DNA from 2 places in the Arthrobacter sp. NPDC080082 genome. Region 2 is predicted to be linked to the other one. Evidence: riboswitches for the same ligand, from Rfam matches in the RefSeq annotation. Region 2 holds a riboswitch; the other holds the start of a gene.

Region 1 (10,051 bases), on a different contig from region 2:
ATCACCGGGCCCAACGGCGCCGGGAAATCGACCTTCGCCCTGACCCTCGCCGGGCTGCTGGCCCCGGTGGCCGGGACCGTGTCCGCTACCACCGACCTCAGCGCCGGCGCGGGCATCGACCCCTATGCCTGGAAGGCGCAGCAGCTGATCCCGCGGATCGGCACGGTCTTCCAGGAACCCGAACACCAGTTCGTGACCGGCCGGGTGCTGGACGAACTGACCTTCGGGCCGCGGCAGCTGGGCCGCGGCGCGGACCGGGTGGACGAACTGCTGGAGCGGCTGCGGCTGCGGGACCTGGTGGACGCCAACCCCTACACCCTCTCCGGCGGCGAGAAGCGGCGCCTGTCCGTGGCTACCGTGCTGGCCGCCCACCCGCAGGTCCTGGTCCTCGACGAACCCACGTTTGGCCAGGACGCCAACACCTGGGCCGAGCTGGCCTCCTTCCTCTCCGAACTCCTGGACGCCGGCACCGCCGTCGTCTCCGTCACCCACGACGCCGAATTCAGTGACGTCCTCGGCGGCGACGAGCTCAAGCTGCAGGGGGTGGCGGCATGAGGGAAGCCCTGACCCTGGAGGGAAACCGCGCCCTGCTGGCCCGCGCCAACCCGCTGGCCAAGTTCTCCGGCGTCGTGCTGGTCACCGTGGCGCTGGCCCTGTCCATCGACTGGGTCTCCGCGTCCGTGGCGCTGGCCTTCGAGGTGCTGCTCTTCCCGCTGGCCGGGCTCACCCCCGCCCTGCTCTGGCGCCGCGGCTGGCCGCTGATCCTGGCCGCTGCCCTGGGCGGCTGGAGCACCGCCATCCTCGCCCCGGACCGTGGCCGGATCCTGCTGGACGTGGGGCTCTGGTCCATCAGCGAGGGCTCACTCCAGCTGGGCCTCGGCTTCCTGCTGCGCGGCCTCGCGATCGCGCTGCCGGCCGTGCTGCTGATGAGCTGCACCGACCCCACGGACCTGGCCGACGCCCTCGCGCAGCAGGCGAAGCTGCCGCACCGGTTCGTGCTGGGCACCCTCGCGGCGATGCGGCTGGTGGGACTCATGGCGGAGGAATGGCAGACCATCGGGATGGCCCGGCGGGCCCGCGGCGTGGGCTCGCACGGCAGCCCGGCGCAACGGCTCAGGGCCATGCTGGGGCAAAGCTTCGGGCTGCTGGTCCAGGCGGTCCGGCGGGCGTCGCGGCTGGCGGTGACCATGGAGGCGCGCGGCTTCGGCGGTGCCCGGCGGACCTGGGCCCGGCAGGCTCGTTTCACCGGGTTGGATGTGTGGGTGGTCTTGGGCGGCGTGGTGATCGCCGGGTCGGCAGTAGCCGCCGCCGTCGCCGCAGGGACCTGGAACATGGTGTTCCTCGGCCAGCAGTGACCAGCGCGATTTATCGCACCATCCGACTAGGGGTGTGACGTTACGCGCTTTGAAGCGCATCCGGAGGCGGTCGGTAACTCATGTGTGATATTTCTTGGGTATGACGCTTCCCACTGCAGAACACCTCGGCACGGTCCTCAAGGACGCACGCGGCGAAAAGGGCTGGACCCAGGGCAAACTTGCCGCAGAGCTTGGCACCAGCCAGAGCGCCGTCGCCCGGATGGAACAGGGCAAGCAGAACCTGAGCCTGAAGATGATCCAGCGCCTGGAGTCCATCTTCGGCCGCACCATCGTCAAGGTGGGCCGGCCCCAGATGACCCACCTGCGCGTGGAGGGCGGCCACACCCTCTCCGGCGCCGTGGACGTCAACAGCAGCAAGAATGCCGGCGTCGCCCTGCTCTGCGCCAGCCTGATCAACCGCGGCACCACGGTACTGCGCCGGCTGGCCCGGATCGAGGAGGTCAACCGGATCGTCGAGGTGCTGACCAGCATCGGCGTCGAGTGCACCTGGCTGAACGCCACCGACCTGCAGATCCGCCGCCCCGCCGTCCTGGACCTCGACGGCATGGACGTCGACGCAGCCCGCCGCACCCGCAGCGTCATCATGCTGCTGGGCCCGCTGCTGGACGAGTCCGCCGAGTACCGGCTCCCCTACGCCGGCGGCTGCGACCTGGGCACCCGGACCGTGGAGCCGCACATGCAGGCGCTGCGCCAGTTCGGCCTCCGCGTGGAGGCCACCTCCGGCTTCTACACCGTCCAGGCGCCGCCCGCCGACGGCGAGAACCGCTCCTTCGTCCTCAGCGAGCGGGGCGACACGGTCACCGAGAACGCCATCATGGCTGCCGCCCACCGTCGCGGCACCACGGTCATCCGCAACGCCAGCCCCAACTACATGGTCCAGGACCTCTGCTTCTACCTGCAGCGCCTGGGCGTGGAGATCGACGGCGTCGGGACCACCACGCTGAAGATTGTCGGCCGGCCCGCGGTGGACGTGGACATCGAGTACTTCCCCTCCGAGGACCCGATCGAGGCGATGAGCCTGATCACGGCCGGCATCGTGACCAACTCCGAGGTCACCATCCGCCGCGTGCCGATCGAGTTCATGGAGATCGAGCTGGCCACCCTGGAGCAGATGGGCCAGCGGCTGGAGGTCTCCGCCGAATACGTGGCGCGCAACGGCCGGACCCGGCTGGTGGATGTCACTACCCGGCCCTCCGAGCTGAAGGCGCCCGAGGACAAGATCCACCCCATGCCGTTCCCGGGCCTGAACATCGACAACCTGCCGTTCTTCGCCGTGATCGCCGCCAACGCGCAGGGCCAGACCATGATCCACGACTGGGTCTACGAGAACCGCGCCATCTACCTGACCGAACTGAACCGGCTCGGCGCGCAGGTGCAGCTGCTGGACCCGCACCGGATCTACGTCAACGGCCCCACCAAGTGGCGCGCCGCCGAGGTGGGGTGCCCGCCGGCCCTCCGCCCTGCCGCCTGCCTGCTGCTGGCCATGCTGGCCGCCCGGGGCGTGTCCGAGCTGCGCAACATCTACGTGATCGAGCGCGGGTACGAGGATCTGGCCGAGCGGCTGAACACCATCGGCGCGAAGATCGAGTACTTCCAGGACTAAAGACCCCCGGCGCACAATGGGGTATGCGCACCTTCGGCGTCGAAGAGGAACTGCTGATCGTGGACCCCGTCAGCGGGGTGCCGCTGGCGCTCGCGGACGCCATGCTGCGCGGGCTCGTCCGGGGCCCGGAGACCGGCGAGGGCCATTCCGGCTTCAGTTTCGAGCTCAAGCTCGAACAGATCGAAACCCAGACGCTGCCGTGCCGGGAGCATGACGCCCTGCTGCGGCAGATTCGTCGGGCCCGCCGGACCGCCGACGACGCCGCCCGGGTGCACGGCGCCCGGGTCGCGGCACTGGCCACCTCGCCGCTGGCCGCACCCACCCACACCACCCCCAAACTGCGCTACGCCACGATGCAGCGGCGGTTCGGCCTCACCGTCCAGGAGCAGCTCACCTGCGGGCTGCACGTCCACGCCGCCATCGACTCGCCCGAGGAGGGGGTGGCGGTGCTGGACCGGATCCGGGACAAGCTGGCTGTGCTGATCGCCCTCAGCGCCAACTCCCCGTACTGGAACGGGATGGAAACGGGGTTCGAGAGCTACCGCACCCAAGCCTGGAACCGCTGGCCCGCTGCCGGTCCGACGATGGTCTTCGGCAGCCATGCGGCCTACCGCAGGGTGGTGTCGCGGCTGCTGGACAGCGGCGTGCTCTTCGATGAGGGCATGGTGTACTTCGACGCGCGGCTGGCCCGGAACCATCCCACCGTGGAGATCCGGGTGGCGGACGTGTGCCTGCGCGCGGAGGACGCGGCGCTGCTGGCGGTGCTGGTGCGGGCGCTGGTGGAGACCGCCTCGCGCGAGTGGTACGACGGCGTGGACCCGGCGCCGGTGCCGACCGTGCTCTTGAGGATGGCGGCCTGGCAGGCGAGCAACTGCGGGCTGTCCTCCGAGCTGCTGGACTTCGGGACCTTCCGGCCCCGCCCCGCGGCCGAGGTGGTGAACGCCCTGGTGGACTACCTCGCCCCGGTCCTGGCGGATCAGGGCGAGCTCGGCGTGGTGCGCGCCGGGGTGGCCAGGATCCTGGCGGAGGGCACCGGTGCGGAGCTGCAGCGCCGCGCCGGGCTCGGCGCCGTCGTCGGCGAGGCGGTGCGGACCACGGTCGGCGGGGACGTGCCCGACGCCGGCACCGCTACCGGTCCGCTGCCGGCACTGGCACCCGTCCGCCGGTTCTAGGCCGTACGTTCCACGCCGCCGCCGGGGATTACTGGATCCGCGCCAGCGCCTGGCCAAGGTCCCGGATCAGGTCCTCCGCGTCCTCCAGTCCGACGGAGAGACGCACCACGCCGTCGCTCAACCCGATAGCGGCCCGCCCCTCCGGACCCATGGCCCGGTGCGTGGTGGTGGCCGGGTGCGTGATCAGCGATTTCGAGTCGCCCAGGTTGTTGGAGATGTCGATGATCCGCAGCCCGTCCAGCAGCCCGAAGGCGGCATCCTTGGCGGACCGGCCGGCCGGGGACGCCAGTTCGAAGGTCAGCACGGTCCCGCCGGACTTCATTTGCTTGGCGGCCAGCTCGTGCTGCGGGTGGGAGGCCAGGAGCGGGTACTTCACCCAAGTCACGGCCTGCTGCGCCTCGAGCCACTCTGCCAGCCGCAGCGCCGAGGCGGAGGCGTGGTTGACCCGCAACGACATGGTTTCCAGGCCCTTGGTCAGCACCCAGGCGTTGAAGGCGGACAGCGCGGGTCCGGTGTGGCGCATCAGTTGCCGGACCGGGCCCTCGATGAACTCCTTGCTGCCCAGGATCGCGCCGCCCAGCACCCGGCCCTGGCCGTCGATGTGCTTTGTGCCGGAGTAGACCACCACGTCCGCGCCGAAGTCCGTGCAGCGCTGCAGCAGCGGGGTGGCGAAGACGTTGTCCACCACCACGGTGGCGCCGGCGGCGTGCGCCAGCCCGCTCACGGCGGCGATGTCCACGATCTCCTGCATCGGGTTCGACGGCGACTCGAAGAACACGGCGGTGGCCGGCGTCGAGAGCGCGTCACGCCACTGGTCGAGGTCCGGGCCGTCGACGAAGACGGTCTCCACGCCCCAGCGCGGCAGGATCTCGTTCAGGATCACGAAGCAGGATCCGAACAGGGACCGGGCGGCGACCACCCTGTCACCGGCCCCAAGCAGCGCGCCGAGAGCGGTGAACACCGCGGACATGCCCGACGCCGTCGCGAAGCACGCCTCGGTGCCCTCGAGCAGGCGGAGCCGCTCCTGGAAGGTGGCCACCGAGGGGTTGCCGTAGCGGGAGTAGACGAACCGCTCGTCCTCGCCGGTGAAGGCCCGCTCCGCGGCGGCGGCGGATTCGTAGACGAAGCCGGAGTTGAGGAAGATCGGCTCGGTGGTTTCCTGGAAGCCGGTCCGGTCCAGGCCGCCACGGACGGCCTGGGTGTCCGGGTTCCAGTCCGCGGCCTCGGGATTGAAACTCATGCGGTGCGGGTCCCGTCGGTCGGCAGGCCCACGTTTTTCCAGCCGTTGACGCGGCGGACGCCGGCCTCATCCGGCTGGCCCTCAAAGCCGTCCAGCACGTTGTAGACGGTGAATCCCGCCGCCGTCGCAGCCCCTGCCGCCGCGACGGAGCGGGCCCCGGACCGGCAGAGGAAGAGCAGTTCGGCGTCGGCCGGGACGCGCTGCCGGAGCTCGTCCAGGAAGTCCTCGTTCGGCACGCCGCCGGCCCGGGTCCACTCGATGAATACCGGCTCCGCGGCCGCCCCGCCGGTCACCGGGACGCCGATCTGGGCCCACTCGGCCCGGGTGCGGACGTCCACCAGCACCGCGCCGGACTGCAGCCGTTCCCAGGTTGCCTGCGGGGTCAGGTCCCCGGCGTAGCTCATGCCCCCGCCTGCCCTTCGGATTCCAGCCCTTCGGATTCCAGACCGTCGACGGCGCGGGCCACCGCGGCGTCCGCCTCCGCGACGGCGGCCGGCAGCACCAGTGCCTGCGCCACGATCACCGATGTGCCATTGAAGGTTGCGGCCGGGCTGCCGTGCAGCACATACCCCTCGGCAAGGGCGGCCGAGATCCGCTCGCAGAAGCTGCGGTCGTCTGGGCCGGTCAGCAGCCGGTAGGCCAGCCGCTCCGCGGGCGCTGCGGCCTGCGCGGGAGGGTTGGCCGGGGTGCCGGTTCCGGGGGCGGGGACTGGGGGCGGGGTCGCGTCGGACACGACAAACTCCTTACGTTCACGCTTGCAGCTCGAATGGTCGATTGCCGAGTAGTCACCTGAGGCACCCCGCCGCAAAAGGAGGGTTGCCGACCGGCCAGTCAGGGCTTGGCACCGGTTCTCATTACTCTGCAAAAAACCTAACACCCCGGGGCCCGCGCCCGCGCGTCGGCCCCGTCATGTTCGGTCACGGGAGGCCGTCCGCCGTAGGCCGACCGAGTATCGCGCCCGTCGTGATCGAGTACAAAAAGCCAGTTCCGTCCGCGGTGGCCGAATGCTTTTCGGGTATTGCCTACTCGGGTTTTCCGATAGGGGCGTCACGTTTACTGAAGTGGCAGTCCAAGGTCTCCGCTGGGTCTCCACATACCGCATACGCCTTTTCAGCACCCGCTGCGCGGCCGCTTCCGGCCGTATGCGCAGTGCCGCTGGCGCATGGGTTTTGACGTCTCCGCCGGGATACCGCGGACCGGTTCTTTGACAAGCAATCCTTCCCTCCAGAACCCGGCAGCCTCTGCCGGGCGGGTTGCAGATCCATCATTTTGTCCGGCGCAGCACTGGGGGCGGCCGGCACCTCGAAGAAGAACTGGAAAGATTCATGGTCTCGATTTACGTCTTGATAATCGTCTTGCTGATTGCGCTGCTGGTCGCAGCGGCGGTGGGGAAATCCTGGTTCCACCGCCGGCTGCGCCGTCCCGAACTTCTGCGCCGGATTTCCCTCGCCACCGGCGCGGTGCTGCTGCTGGCCAACGTCGCCGCCTTTGCCCTGGACGCCTCCGAGTTCTGGCAGACCGCCGACCTGACCGCCACCCTGGGCGGACTCACCGCCCTCGCCATCGCGCTGACCGCCCTGCGCACCGGTGGAAGCCCGGCCCGGCAGCCCCGCCGGGTGCTGGCCATCGGCGCCCACCCGGACGACCTGGAGCTGGCCTGCGGCGGAACGCTCGCCAAGTTCGTCGACTCCGGCCACGAGGTGCAGGGGCTGGTGATGAGCGACGGCAAGCGCGGCGGCAACGCCCTGGAGCGGTCGCTGGACGCCCAGCGCGGCGCCACGTTCATGGGCCTGACCGGCATGATCCATCACAACTTCACGGACACCGAGCTGCACCGCCACAGCCAGGAAATGGTGGGCGCCATCGAGCACGCGATCGTGCGCTTCAACCCGGACATCATCCTCACCCACTCCAACCACGACCAGCACCAGGACCACCAGGCGGTGCACCAGGCCACCCTGCGGGCCGCGCGGCAGCACCACTCGATCCTTTGTTACGAGAGCCCCTCGGCCACGCGGGAATTCAACCCCAGCGTCTTCGTGGACATTGACGACTACGTCGACGCCAAGGTCCAGGCGGTGAAGATGCACAGCGACCAGCTGGCCAAGCCGTACATGACGCCCGAACGGGTCCGCGGCATCGCCTCCTTCCGCGGCGGCCAGGCCCGCCGCCGGGTGGCCGAGGCCTATGAACCCGTCCGCCTGCTGAGCACCGAAATGGAGAAGCTGTGAAGCCGCGCGTGCTGGTCACCGGCGTCGGCGGCCCCGCCGGCCGTGCCCTCGCCGCGCAACTGACCGAACGTGGCATCCCGGTCCTCGGCACGGACATCCGCGACCTGGCCGAAGTCTCCGGGGTGCCGGTGGTCCGGGTACCCGCGGCCACGGATCCCGAGCTGGTGTCCGCGCTGCGCCGGCTGGTCGGCGCCGAGGGCATCAACCTCGTGATCCCCACGGTCAGTGAGGAACTGCCCCGCCTGGCCGCCTTCCGGGCCGGCTTTGGCCCGGACGTCCGCGTCATCATCGGGCCGACCGGCGCCGTCGCGCTCGCCGATGACAAGCTCTACACCGCCTGGCAGCTGCATTCTGCCGGCGTTCCGGTTCCCGCCTTCGGGGTTCCCCGGGACTTCCGCTGCGCGGAGGAGGCCATCGAGCTCCTGGGCGGACCCGTCGTCATCAAGCCCCGGGTGTCCCGGGGCGGCCGCGGCGTGACGGTGGTCCGGAGCGGCTCCGACGTCGACTGGGCCGGACTTCCCGGCGGCCTGATCGTCCAGGAATTCATCCCAGGCACCGAGTACGGGCCAATGGTCTTCGGAACCCCGGCGCACAACACCACACCGCCGTTCGCCGTCGTCGTGGAGAAAACCGCGCTCGCGCAGGGCGAGGTCGGCAACGCCCTTAGTACCCGCCGGGTGGAGGCGGGGGAGGCGAACGACGTCGGCAACCTGGCGATGAACGCCGTCCGTGCCCTGTCCCTCACCGGGCCGGTGGACCTCGACGTCCGGCGCCGGGCCGACGGCACCCCGGTGGTGCTCGAAATCAATGCCCGATTCGGGGCGAACAGCCAGCGCGCGCCGGAACTGCTCGACGCCGTCCTCGCCTCGTTCTCCCTCCCGGCCTTCAACCCGGCGTCATTCCGGCAGACGAGGGGAGCGTTCGCCCATGCCCTGGTATGAGAATCTCCTGGCCGGGCTGATGCCCGGCGCCCAGCTGCTGCTGGTGGTGCTCGGCATTCCGGTGCTGGTCTTCGGCCTCCTGAAGCTGCTGGTCCTGCCCCTGGCCCTCTGGTTCCAGGTGCAGGTGACCCGCCGCCGCCGCACCGGCCAGGGGACCCTGCTGAACGAGTGGCCGACCGTCTCGATCATCGTCCCGGCCTATAACGAGGCCACCGTGATCGAGAACTGCGTCCGCTCCATCCAGCTCACCACCTATGACCGGTACGAGGTGGTCCTGGTGGACGACGGGTCCACGGACAACACCCTGGAACTGATGCACGAGCTCGCCGCCGGGGACCCGAGGATCACGGTCCTGACCCAGGAGAACGCCGGTAAGGGCGCCGCGCTGAACCGCGGCCTGAACTACTCGACCGGCGAGGTCCTGATGTTCGTCGACGCCGACGGCATCTTCTCCCGCAGCACGGTCAAGCGGATGCTCCAGGGCTTCACGGACCGCCGGGTGGGCGCCGTCTGCGGCGACGACCGGCCGGTCAACCTCAACCGCGTCCAGACCCGGATGCTCGCGTTCATCAGCCACGTGGGTACCGGCCTGGTCCGGCGGGCACTGACGGTGATCGGCTGCCTGCCGATCGTCTCCGGCAACATCGGCGCGTTCCCGCGCTCGGTCCTGGCCGACGTCGGACCGTTCCGTGAGGACACCGTGGGGGAGGATCTGGAGCTGACCTGGCGGGTGCACCGGGCCGGGTACAACGTGGTGTTCGCGCCGAAGGCCCTGGTCTACGCCGAATCGCCGTCCACGGTGCACGCCCTCTGGCGGCAGCGGGTCCGGTGGGCCCGCGGGCTGCTGCAGACCATGCGGGTGCACAAGGACATGATCGGAAACCTGCGGCGCGGCCGGTTCGGCGCCTACCTGCTGTTCAACACCGTGACCATGGTGGCACTCCCGGTCCTGCAGCTGTTCCTCCTGCTGGACCTGCTGCTGCTGGTGGCCGGCGGCCGGAGCCCGTTGGGCGCCGACGCGTGGGCGGTCCTGGGCTGGCTGGGGCTGGTGGTCACGGCGGTCCTGACCCTGTTCGGGCTCTCCCTCAACCGGGCGTGGCCGGACCTGCGGCACGCCTGGACCCTGCCGCTGGTCCCCTTCTACTCCGTGTTCACCGGCCTGACCATGGCGGCGGCGCTGCTGCAGGAGACCCGCGGCAAGCAGGCGCACTGGAACAAGCTGAAGCGCACCGGAGTGGTCAGCGTCCCGACGGCGGCGGCCGTCACCGAGGTCAGGGTGTGAGGCTGCTGGCCGCAACGCTGGCCATGGCACTGCTGGCCCTGACGGGCTGCTCGACGCCGGTGCCTCCCCGGGCGGAGGCACCGGCGCCGGAGCGCACCGTGGGCGTCGGCTACGAAACCGTGGTCGAGGACCCAGGCGGCCTCCCGGCCCTGGCCAAGCGGCTCGACGAGGTCAACGCCAACAGCGTCACCATCAGCGTGGGCCGG
Region 2 (10,051 bases):
ACAAGGACGCCGCCGGTGGCCCGCAGCACTGACTCCTGGGACGAATCCGACGTCCGGATCCGCCCCAACAAGAAGGGGTCCCGGCCGCGCACCAAGGACCGGCCCAGCCACGACGACGCCGTGACCGGCCGGATCATCACGGTGGACCGCGGCCGCTACACCGCGGTCGTCGCCGAGGGCACCGATGAAGAGCGCACCGTGATCGCCGCGCGTGCCCGCGAACTGCGCCGCAATCCGGTGGTGGCCGGCGACTTCGTCTCCCTCGTCGGCAACGTCAGCGGCGAACCGGACACCCTCGCCCGGCTGGTGAAGATCCAGGACCGGCGCACCCTGCTGCGCCGCAGCGCCGACGACACCGATCCGATCGAGCGGGCCGTGGTGGCCAACGCGGACCAGCTGGTGGTCGTCGTGGCCGCTGCCAACCCGGAGCCCCGCACCGGCTTCATCGACCGCGCGCTGGTGGCCGCCTACGACGCCGGGATCGAGCCACTGCTGCTGATCACCAAGGCCGACATCAAGGACCCGGCCGAGCTGCTGGCGAACTACCGCCACCTCGACCTGCCCGTCATCATCTCCAAGACCGCCGACGCCTCCGCCTCCGGCATCGACGCCCGCTCCGACGACGGCCTCTCCGCCCGGCTGGACGGCCCGGCCGTCGCCGAACTGCACGGCTACCTGGACGGCAGGGTCACCGTCATGCTCGGCCACTCCGGCGTCGGCAAGTCCACCATGGTCAACGCCCTCACGGGGGCGGAGCGGGCCACCGGTGGCGTCAACGCCGTCACGGGCCGCGGCCGCCACACCTCTTCCTCCGCCCTGGCGCTGAAGGTCACGGATGCCCCGGCCGGCAGCTGGATCATCGACACCCCCGGGATCAGGTCCTTCGGGCTGGCCCACGTGGACCCGGACCGCATCCTGCGTTCCTTCCCCGACCTGGCCCCCGGCACCGAGGACTGCGAGCGCGGCTGCAAGCACGACGCCACCGCCGTCAACTGCGGCGTGGACGCGTGGGTCCAGGCCGGCCACGCGGGCCCCTCGGGCCCGGCCCGGCTGGCCTCGCTGCGCCGGCTGCTGGGCACCGACCCGCGGCAGGAGGCCCAGGAGACCAAGGAACTGGGCACCGTCTCCTGACCGTATGTCGCCTCTTCGCCCCGCGGGCGATCCGGCCGTCCGGGACGTGGCCTCCCCGGCCGGAGCGCGTTTAGACGGTAGTTTGGAAGCATGAGCCAACCCGCGTCGAGCTACAACGATGACCTGCGCCTTGCCCACGTCCTGGCGGACTCGGTCGATTCCCAGACCATGAGCCGCTTCAAGGCCCTTGACCTCAAAATCGAGACGAAGCCGGACCTGACGCCGGTCACCGACGCCGACAAGGCCGCCGAGGAGGCCATCCGCGGCCAGCTCTCCCGCTCCCGCCCCCGCGACGCCGTCCTGGGCGAGGAATTCGGCAGCTCGGGCCACGGCTCCCGCCGCTGGATCATCGACCCGATCGACGGCACCAAGAACTTCGTCCGCGGCGTCCCGGTCTGGGCCACCCTGATCGCTCTGGTGGACGAGGGCGAGCCGGTGGTCGGCGTCGTCAGCGCCCCCGCCCTCGGCAAACGCTGGTGGGCCGCCAAGGGCGCCGGCGCCTACACGGGCCGCTCGCTGGCCGCCGCCACCCGGCTGCGGGTTTCGAACGTCTCGGACCTCTCGGATGCCTCCCTCTCCTACTCCAGCCTGGGCGGCTGGAAGCAGCGCGGTAACCTCGACGAATTCCTAGGCCTGACCGAGGAGGTCTGGCGCACCCGCGCCTACGGCGACTTCTGGTCCTACTGCCTGGTGGCCGAGGGCGCCGTCGACATCGCCTGCGAGCCGGAGCTGAACCTCTACGACATGGCCGCCCTGGTCCCGATCGTCACCGAGGCCGGCGGCCGGTTCACCTCCCTTGAAGGCGAGGACGGCCCGTTTGGCGGCAACGCCCTGGCCACGAACTCGATCCTGCACTCCGAGGTCCTCAAGCGGCTCAATCCGAACCTCGACGACCTGCTCTAGAGCGGCGCCTTCCCTAAGGGCCGGTTCCGCGTAACACAGCGCTTCACATTGCCGCGCCCCTTTCCGGGGCGCGGCACTCGTGTCCTAGGCTCGAACCAGGTCACGAGTGCCAGCGCTAAACCCCGGTTTGCTGGCCGGCAACCCTCCTTTCGCGGCGGGGTGCCCCGGGTGACGACCTGGCCGGTCCGGAGCGGACCCGGCAAGCGCGGATCCCCAGCACGCGGGGTCCTTTTCGAGCGAGGTCCCATGTCCACTGCCATTTTTTCGTCCCTAGCGTCCACCTCCACGGCTGTATCCGCCGCGCGCGCCCCGCTGGCCGCCGTGACCGGCGCCGAGATCCAGGCGCCGCTGATCCAGGGCGGCCAGGTCCGCTACGCCAATCTGGACTACGGCGCCTCGGCCCCCGCCCTGTCCGTGGTTTCCGCCTACCTCAACGAGATCCTGCCCTACTACGCCAGCGTCCACCGCGGCGCCGGCTACGCCTCCCAGCTGAGCACCTCGGTGTATGAGAACGCGCGGACCATTGTGCGGGAGTTCGTCGGCGGCCGGCCCGACGACGCGGTCATCTTTACCCGGAACACCACCGATTCGCTGAACCTCCTGGCCGGGTGCCTGCCCACCGCCGGCGGCCGGCACCTGGGCGAGGTCCTGTACCTGGACATCGAACACCACGCGAACCTCCTGCCTTGGCAGGGGGTTCCGCACCGCAGCGTCGTCGCCTCGCCGACCCTCGCCGGGACGCTGGCGCGGCTCCGGGCCGAGCTGGCAACCGGCGGCATCAGCCTCCTCGCGGTCACGGGCGCGTCGAATGTCACCGGCGAGATCCTGCCCGTCCGGGAGCTGGCTGCGCTGGCGCACGAGCACGGGGCGCGGATCGTCGTCGACGCAGCGCAGCTGGCCCCGCACCGCCGCATCGACGTCGCGGCCGACGGCATCGACTACGTCGCCTTCTCGGGGCACAAGCTCTACGCGCCCTTCGGCGCGGGTGTCCTGGTGGGGCGGCCGGACTGGCTCGACGCCGGGACGCCGCATCTGGCCGGCGGCGGCGCCGTCCGCGACGCCCGGCTGGACGCCGTCAGCTGGACCACCGGACCTGCCCGGCACGAGGGCGGCTCCCCCAACGTCCTCGGCGCGGCCGCCCTGGCCCGCGCCACCCAGGCGGTCGCGGCCCTGGACGAAGCATCCTGGCACGGCCACGAGGATGCCATCCGGTCCTTCCTTGCCGACGGCCTGCGGGAGATCGACGGCGTGAGCGAGCACCACATCTTCGAGGAGACCGACCGCGGGGAGGGCCACGGCACCATCGGCGTCGTGAACTTCTCGGTCGCGGGGTACGACGCCGGTCTCGTCGCCGCGTACCTGTCCGCAGAGCACGGGATCGGTGTGCGGGACGGCAGGTTCTGCGCGCATCCGCTGCTCAAGCGGCTGGGCCTGCCCGCCGGGTCGCTGCGGGCCAGCTTCGGCCTGGGCTCCCGGCTCGAGGACGCCGAGCGGCTGCTGGCCGCGCTGCGGACGCTGCGGCGGGACGGCCTGGGCTGGGACTACCTGGTGGATGCCGGGCGCTGGGTACCGGCGAACGACACCCGCAGCTACCCGCACTGGGCGCCCAACACCCCCGGCACCGCCGGGGCGGCCCCCTGCACCCTCGACGGCCCCGAATAGCCGGTTTACGGTAGATTCGACGGGTATCTTCCCGAGCTGCCGAAGGAGAGTTCACGTGGCAGGCGGCGGCCCCAAACTGCATCAGAACCGGCGGAAGGAGCTCGGAGCGAGCTTCCAGGACGGCGGGGAACACTACGACCGGGTGCGGCCCGGCTATCCCGCCGACTCCGCCGACTGGCTCATTCCCGCCGGAGCCCGGGACGCGGCCGACGTCGGGGCGGGGACCGGTAAGTTCACCGCCCTTCTCGTGGCCCGCGGCCTGGCCACGGCCGCCGTCGACCCGTCGGCGGACATGCTGGACCAGCTGCGCGCCGCCCTCCCTGGTGTCCCGGCCACGGTGGGGACCGCCGAACACACAGGCCTCCCGGCGTCTGCGTTCGACCTGGTGACGGTGGCGCAGGCCTGGCACTGGTGCGAGCCGCTGCAGGCCAGCACCGAGGCCGCCCGCATCCTGCGTCCGCACGGGGTGCTCGGGCTAATCTGGAACCAGCTGGACACCTCCGTGCCGTGGGTGCACCGCCTCTCCCGGATCATGCACGCCGGGGACGTCCACAAACCCTCGTTCCGCCCACCGGTCGGCCCGGAGTTCACCGGGCTGGAGAGCCACCTGACCCGGTGGGAGGACCCGGTGACGCCGGAGGAGATCCTGGAGCTAGCCAAGTCCCGCAGCTACTTCCTGCGGGCCGGCGAGGCCACCCGGGCCAAGGTGCTGGCCAACCTCCAGTGGTACCTGTACGAGCACCTCAGTCATGGTCCCGGCGAGACGCTGGCCCTGCCCTACCTCACCAAAAGCTGGCGCGCGATGAAGGTCTGAGCCTATGATTTCGGTATGCCTAACTTTTTTGTTCAGGCATACGGAACTCATTTGACCCACCAGCCGCAGGAGCCTGCAATGTTGCACCTCGCCGAACAGGATCCCGCCGCCGGCGGCCGGAGCCCGGTCCGTGGCAGGAAGGGGCCCCGCCGGGCCCTGCTGGCGCTGCTGGGGCCGGCCTTCGTCGCCGCTATCGCCTATGTGGATCCCGGCAATGTGGCGGCCAACCTTACCGCGGGCGCCGAGTTCGGCTACCTGCTGGTCTGGGTGCTGGTGGTGGCCAATGTCGTCGCCGTCCTGGTTCAGTACCAGTCCGCCAAGCTGGGCATCGTCACCGGTCGCAGCCTGCCGGAACTGCTCGGGGAACGCCTGCGTCCCGGCTGGCGGCGCGCATTCTGGGTCCAGGCCGAAATCGTCGCGGCCGCCACGGACCTGGCCGAAGTGGTCGGCGGCGCCGTGGCCCTCTACCTGCTCTTCGGACTCCCCCTCCCACTGGGCGCCGTCGTCGTCGGCGGCATCTCTATGGCGCTGCTGGCCATGCAAAGCCGGAACCGGCAGCGGCCCTTCGAACTGGTGATCATGGGCCTGCTCGCCATCATCACGGTGGGCTTCCTGGCCGGGCTGTTCATCAGCCCGCCGGACCCGTCAGGGGTCCTCTCCGGCTTGGTCCCCGGGTTCCGCGGCCCGGACACCGTGCTGCTGGCCGCCAGCATGCTGGGCGCCACCGTCATGCCGCACGCCATCTACGTCCATTCGGCGCTCTCGCGCGACCGGCACCGCCCCGACAGGCACCGGCACGTTCCGCAGCACGCGGTGGAGCGGCTGGTTCGCGCCACCCGCTGGGACGTCATCGCGGCGCTGGCCGTAGCCGGCATCGTCAACATCGGCATGCTGCTGCTGGCAGCGTCAACCCTGGGCGGGGTGGAGGGCACGGACAGCATCGAGGGCGCCCACGCCGCCATCAGCGCCAGCCTGGGACCCGTGGTGGGCGTGGTCTTCGCCGTCGGGCTGCTCGCCTCCGGGCTGGCCTCGACGTCCGTGGGCTGCTACGCCGGGGGAACCATCATGGAGGGGTTGCTGAAGATCAGGATCCCGCTGATGCTGCGCCGGCTCCTGACCCTGGTTCCCGCCGTCGTGCTGCTGGCCGTCGGCTTCGACCCGACCTGGGCGCTGGTGCTCAGCCAGGTGGTGCTGAGCTTCGGCATCCCCTTCGTGCTGGTCCCGCTGGTCGTGCTGACGAGCAGCACCCCGCTGATGGGCGGCTTCGTCGACCGGTTGCCGCTGCGGATCGCGTCCGTGGTCAGCGTGCTGCTGGTGGTGGCCCTGAACCTGGCGCTGCTGTGGTTCACATTCACGGGTGCGGCCGGACGGTAGGCTAGGGGCTGTGAAAACCAGCCCGCCTTCTTCCTCGATCGAGGACTACGTCAAGGTCATCTACACCTTCACGGAGTGGCAGGACAAGCCGATCACCTCCACGCAACTGGCCCAGCGCCTCGGCGTCGCGAACTCCTCGGTCTCGGAGATGGTCCGCAAGCTCAAGGAGCAGGGCCTGGTGGACCACAAGCCCTACGGAGCCGTCACCCTGACCGCGGACGGTGAGCGGCTGGCCCTGTCCATGGTCCGGCGGCACCGGCTGATCGAGACGTTCCTGGTCCAGGAGCTCGGCTACCGCTGGGACGAGGTCCACGACGAGGCGGAGACCCTGGAGCATGCGGTCTCGGACACCTTCATCGACCGGATGGCGGCCAAGCTGGGCCACCCGGTCCGCGACCCGCACGGCGATCCCATCCCCGCGGCGGACGGCTCGGTCCTGATGCCCCCGGCGGTGCGGATGAGCGAATTGCCAGCCGGCCAGGGCGGCCGCATCACGCGGATCAGCGACGAGGACCCGGACCTGCTGCGCTATCTGGCGACCGAACGCATCGAGTTGGACGCCGCCGTCGCGGTGCTGGGCAGGAAGCCGTTCGGCGGCCCCCTGGTGGTGCGGATCGCCGGACCTGACGGATCACGGGAGCTCGACCTTGCCGACCGGGTCGCCGACGCCCTCTGGGTGCACCCTGTGTCAGCAGACGACGAAGAACCCGGCAGCTCACCCGCCGCTAGTCTCCGCTAGCCCCTTGGGCTCCCCCGCCGTCGCCAGCCCCGCCTTCTGCTGCAGGCCCGGCGGACGCGTCCGCGGGCGCTGGCGGATTCCGGATCCCGACGGCGGAGGCCAGCGCGCCGGCGACGAACAGCGCGGCGGTGACCAGCGACGTCGCGTGCAGTCCCGCAGTGGTGATCACCGGCCCGGTGATCAGCCCGGCGAAGGCGATCGTCACCAGCCCGGCGATGCGGGCGACGGCGTTGTTCACGGCCGAGCCGATCCCGGCTTCCTCGGGCGGAACCGCGCCGAGGATGGCCGAGGTCAGCGGCGCCACGGTCACGGCGAGACCGATCCCGAAGACTACGACGCCGGGAAGGACCTGCCACGCATAGTCCAGGGGCAGGCCGATGCCGAGCATCAGCAGGAAGCCGGCCGCGCAGAGCAGCGGCCCGGCGGTCATGAACCAGCGGGGGCCAAAACGTCCGGAGAGTGCCCCCATCCGGGACGAGAGCAGCAACAGGATCAGGGTGGAGGGCAACAGGGCCAGGCCCGCGGCGGTGGCGCCGAGCCCGGCCACCTGCTGGAGGTAGAGGCCCAGGACGAAGAAGCCCAGGTTCAGCGCCCCGTAGATCACCAGGGTGGCGGCGTTGCCCCAGCCGAAGTTCCGCACCGTGTAGAGCCGCAGCGGCATCATCGGCGCGCGGGTCCGGCCCTCGTGCACCAGGAACGCGGCGAGTCCGGCGATGCCCGCGGCCAGCGGCAGCCACACCTGCGGCGAGCCCCAGCCCTGGCTGCCGCGCTCGATGAAGGCATAGACGATCCCACCGAGCCCGACGACGGCGAGGACCGTGCCGGCGACGTCGATGCTGCTGCCGGGAGGCCGCTCCAGGTCCTGGGCGCGCAGCCGGCGCAGCGCGGGCCAGACGGCGGCGGCGGGAACGATGTTCAGGAAGAAGATCACCCGCCAGGTGAAGACATCCACGGAGATCCCGCCCAGCAGCGGGGCGGCGACGATCGCGCCGGAGGTCCACGCGGACCATTTGCCGATCGCGGCGGACTGGGCCGGGCCGCTGAAGACGGTGACGATCAGCGCCAGGGAGCTGGGCACCAGCAGCGCACCGGCCACACCCTGGAGACCGCGGAAGATGATCAGCGACTCGCCGTTCCACGCCACGCCGCAGAGAATGGACGTGGCGGTGAACCCGGCCAGCCCCCACTCCAGCACCCGGACGCGGCCGAACTGGTCGGAGAGGGATCCCGCCACCAGGATCAAAGCGCCGAGGGTCAGCAGGTACGCGTCCACCACCCATTGCTGGACCACCAGACCGCCGCCGAGTTCGCGGCTGATGGCCGGCAGCGCCAGGTTCACCACGGAACCGTCGAGGAAAGCGATGAAGGAGGCCACGATCGCCACGTAGAGCACGCGCTTCTGCAGGCTTGTCATGGGTGCGGCGGGGGTGCCGGGCATGGTTCGTGCCTTCCTGATCCGGTGCCCTGAGCCTAGCACCGGGCGTGCCTCCGGGGGCCTTCAGCCGTTCCACATGGCGGCCGGCCGGGGCCTGCCGGCGCCGCTTCTCCCGCCGTCGCGTAAAATTGACGGATGATTACCCGCCGCGAAGCAGCCCAGGTCCTCGATATTCCGCTGGAAATGGCCAGCCGCCACGGCATCCCCGCCCGGCTCTCCGACGCCGAACTCGCCGAACTGCTGGACAGCCCGCCGGCGTGGCTGCGCCAGTCCAAGGCCAACCGGACCGGTAAGCGCCCGGTGTGGGTCCAGCTCACCTGCGCCGTGTGCGGCTACTCGGAGGCCGCGCGGCCGAAGAAGTGGTGGCCCGAGTTCAGCTGGGTGTGCTGCGAACGGCACTCCCCCTTCGAGCTGCCGGAGCTGGCTCCCAACCACGTCCGGAGCGAGTACGAGGGCGTCGGAACCCGGTTTGTCGGCGTCGTGGACGTGGCCGTACCCGGGGCGTAGCCTAAAACGAACGGGTTCATCCCGGGCCCGTTTCTGTTGAGGGAGTGCGCCATGCCTGATAAGTCGCCGCATCGGCACCAGAGCAAGAAGCCGGTTAAGACCATCAAGGAAAAACGGGCCGAGAAAAAAGCCAAGCACATCGTCGATGAGCACACGGACCAGGTGTCCCACATCAAGCGGCGTTAACGACGAAACGGCCGGAAGCAGAAGCTTCCGGCCGTTTCGCTGGGTTGGTGGAGATGGGGGGAATTGAACCCCCGTCCGATGTCGTGTTGTCAGGGCTTCTCCGGGCGCAGTTTGCGTCGGATTTTCTCGGCCCCAGCCATCCTGCAAACAGGTGGCTGATCCGGGCCCAGTCATCTAAGAGTCCCGTTTACCCCGATGACGGGGGTAAACAGCAGTGGCTATCTAAATGACGCCAGGATCCGGGGCAATAGCAACCTCGGGCTGACGGACTGTCTTACTGCTTAGGCAGCGAGAGCGAAGTCAGTGCGTTTTGATTCGGCACTTATTGGTTTGCAGACAGCGTTTACGAGATAATTCTGCATCCTCGGCCCGCTTCACCTGTCGCGACTAACATCGTCGAAACCGATCATCCCCGTGTTTAGTTATCAAACGTCCATAACCCCGCCGATCGGGATCCTGTGGATCCCTCCCGGACACTCAATGATAACGCAGCCGCAGTCGGAATCATTCCCGCGGCCGGCGCGTGGCCGCCCGGCCTCAGCGGCGGTTGCGTTCGCGCATGACGCGCAGGGCCTCGCGCTTGTCCTGCTGTTCGCGCAGGGTCTGGCGCTTGTCGTATTCCTTCTTGCCCCGCGCGACGCCGATCTCCACCTTGGCGCGTCCGTCCACGAAGTAGAGCTGCAGGGGCACGATGGTGAAGCCCGACTCACGGACCTTGTGCTCGATCTTGGTCAGTTCCTCGCGGTGCAGGAGCAGCTTCCGACGGCGGCGGGCGGCGTGGTTGGTCCAGCTCCCCTGGTGGTACTCGGGGATGTGGATAGCTTCCATCCATAGCTCGCCGTTGTAGAAGGTGCAGAACCCGTCCACCATGGACGCGTGGCCCTCGCGCAGGGACTTGACCTCGGTACCCATGAGCGCGATGCCCGCCTCGTAGGTATCCAGGATGTGGTAGTCGTGCCGGGCCTTGCGGTTGGTGGCCACTGCCTTCCGGCCACTTTCTTTGGGCACGGTGCTAACTCCTCAATCGATGGTGCAATTCACTCCAGTTTAGAGCAGGCCCATGGGGTCGACCGCCTGGCCGTTGACCCAGGTCTCGAAGTGGGCGTGGCAGCCGGTGGAGTTGCCGGTGGTGCCGGAGTAGGCGATGAGCTGTCCCTGGCTGACCTGCTGGCCGACGGAGACCACCACGGAGGTGTTGTGGTAGTAGACGGTGGTCAGTGAGTTGCCCTGGATGACGCCGTGGGAGATTTTCACCCGGTTGCCGCCGCCGTCGTTGCCCCACCCGGCGGAGAACACGGTG

What was found. Region 2 has a riboswitch for S-adenosylmethionine ahead of AB0O44_RS16040 (aminotransferase class V-fold PLP-dependent enzyme). Riboswitches for the same ligand answer to the same signal wherever they lie in the genome.
Region 1: it holds a riboswitch for S-adenosylmethionine, as region 2 does, so the genes downstream of both, AB0O44_RS04015 (DUF1737 domain-containing protein) here and AB0O44_RS16040 (aminotransferase class V-fold PLP-dependent enzyme) in region 2, are expected to answer to the same signal.

The regions. Positions count from the first base shown of each region.
Region 1 covers NZ_JBFBKQ010000001.1:844,884-854,934, reverse strand. The annotation lists gene AB0O44_RS04045 (ABC transporter ATP-binding protein) at 1-555, shown strand, start outside; gene AB0O44_RS04040 (energy-coupling factor transporter transmembrane component T) at 552-1,355, shown strand; gene AB0O44_RS04035 (UDP-N-acetylglucosamine 1-carboxyvinyltransferase) at 1,456-2,979, shown strand; gene AB0O44_RS04030 (glutamate--cysteine ligase) at 3,003-4,151, shown strand; gene AB0O44_RS04025 (O-succinylhomoserine sulfhydrylase) at 4,180-5,391, opposite strand; gene AB0O44_RS04020 (rhodanese-like domain-containing protein) at 5,388-5,795, opposite strand; gene AB0O44_RS04015 (DUF1737 domain-containing protein) at 5,792-6,034, opposite strand; SAM riboswitch class IV at 6,138-6,250, opposite strand; gene AB0O44_RS04010 (PIG-L deacetylase family protein) at 6,717-7,622, shown strand; gene AB0O44_RS04005 (ATP-grasp domain-containing protein) at 7,619-8,563, shown strand; gene AB0O44_RS04000 (glycosyltransferase family 2 protein) at 8,550-9,845, shown strand; gene AB0O44_RS03995 (hypothetical protein) at 9,842-10,051, shown strand, end outside.
Region 2 covers NZ_JBFBKQ010000009.1:43,609-53,659, forward strand. The annotation lists gene aroA (3-phosphoshikimate 1-carboxyvinyltransferase) at 1-32, shown strand, start outside; gene AB0O44_RS16030 (ribosome small subunit-dependent GTPase A) at 16-1,131, shown strand; gene hisN (histidinol-phosphatase) at 1,222-2,034, shown strand; SAM riboswitch class IV at 2,133-2,246, shown strand; gene AB0O44_RS16040 (aminotransferase class V-fold PLP-dependent enzyme) at 2,281-3,696, shown strand; gene AB0O44_RS16045 (class I SAM-dependent methyltransferase) at 3,752-4,510, shown strand; gene AB0O44_RS16050 (Nramp family divalent metal transporter) at 4,589-5,884, shown strand; gene AB0O44_RS16055 (metal-dependent transcriptional regulator) at 5,895-6,623, shown strand; gene AB0O44_RS16060 (MFS transporter) at 6,610-8,061, opposite strand; gene AB0O44_RS16065 (hypothetical protein) at 8,194-8,565, shown strand; gene AB0O44_RS16070 (hypothetical protein) at 8,617-8,751, shown strand; RNA gene ssrA (transfer-messenger RNA) at 8,797-9,165, opposite strand; gene smpB (SsrA-binding protein SmpB) at 9,289-9,759, opposite strand; gene AB0O44_RS16085 (peptidoglycan DD-metalloendopeptidase family protein) at 9,799-10,051, opposite strand, start outside.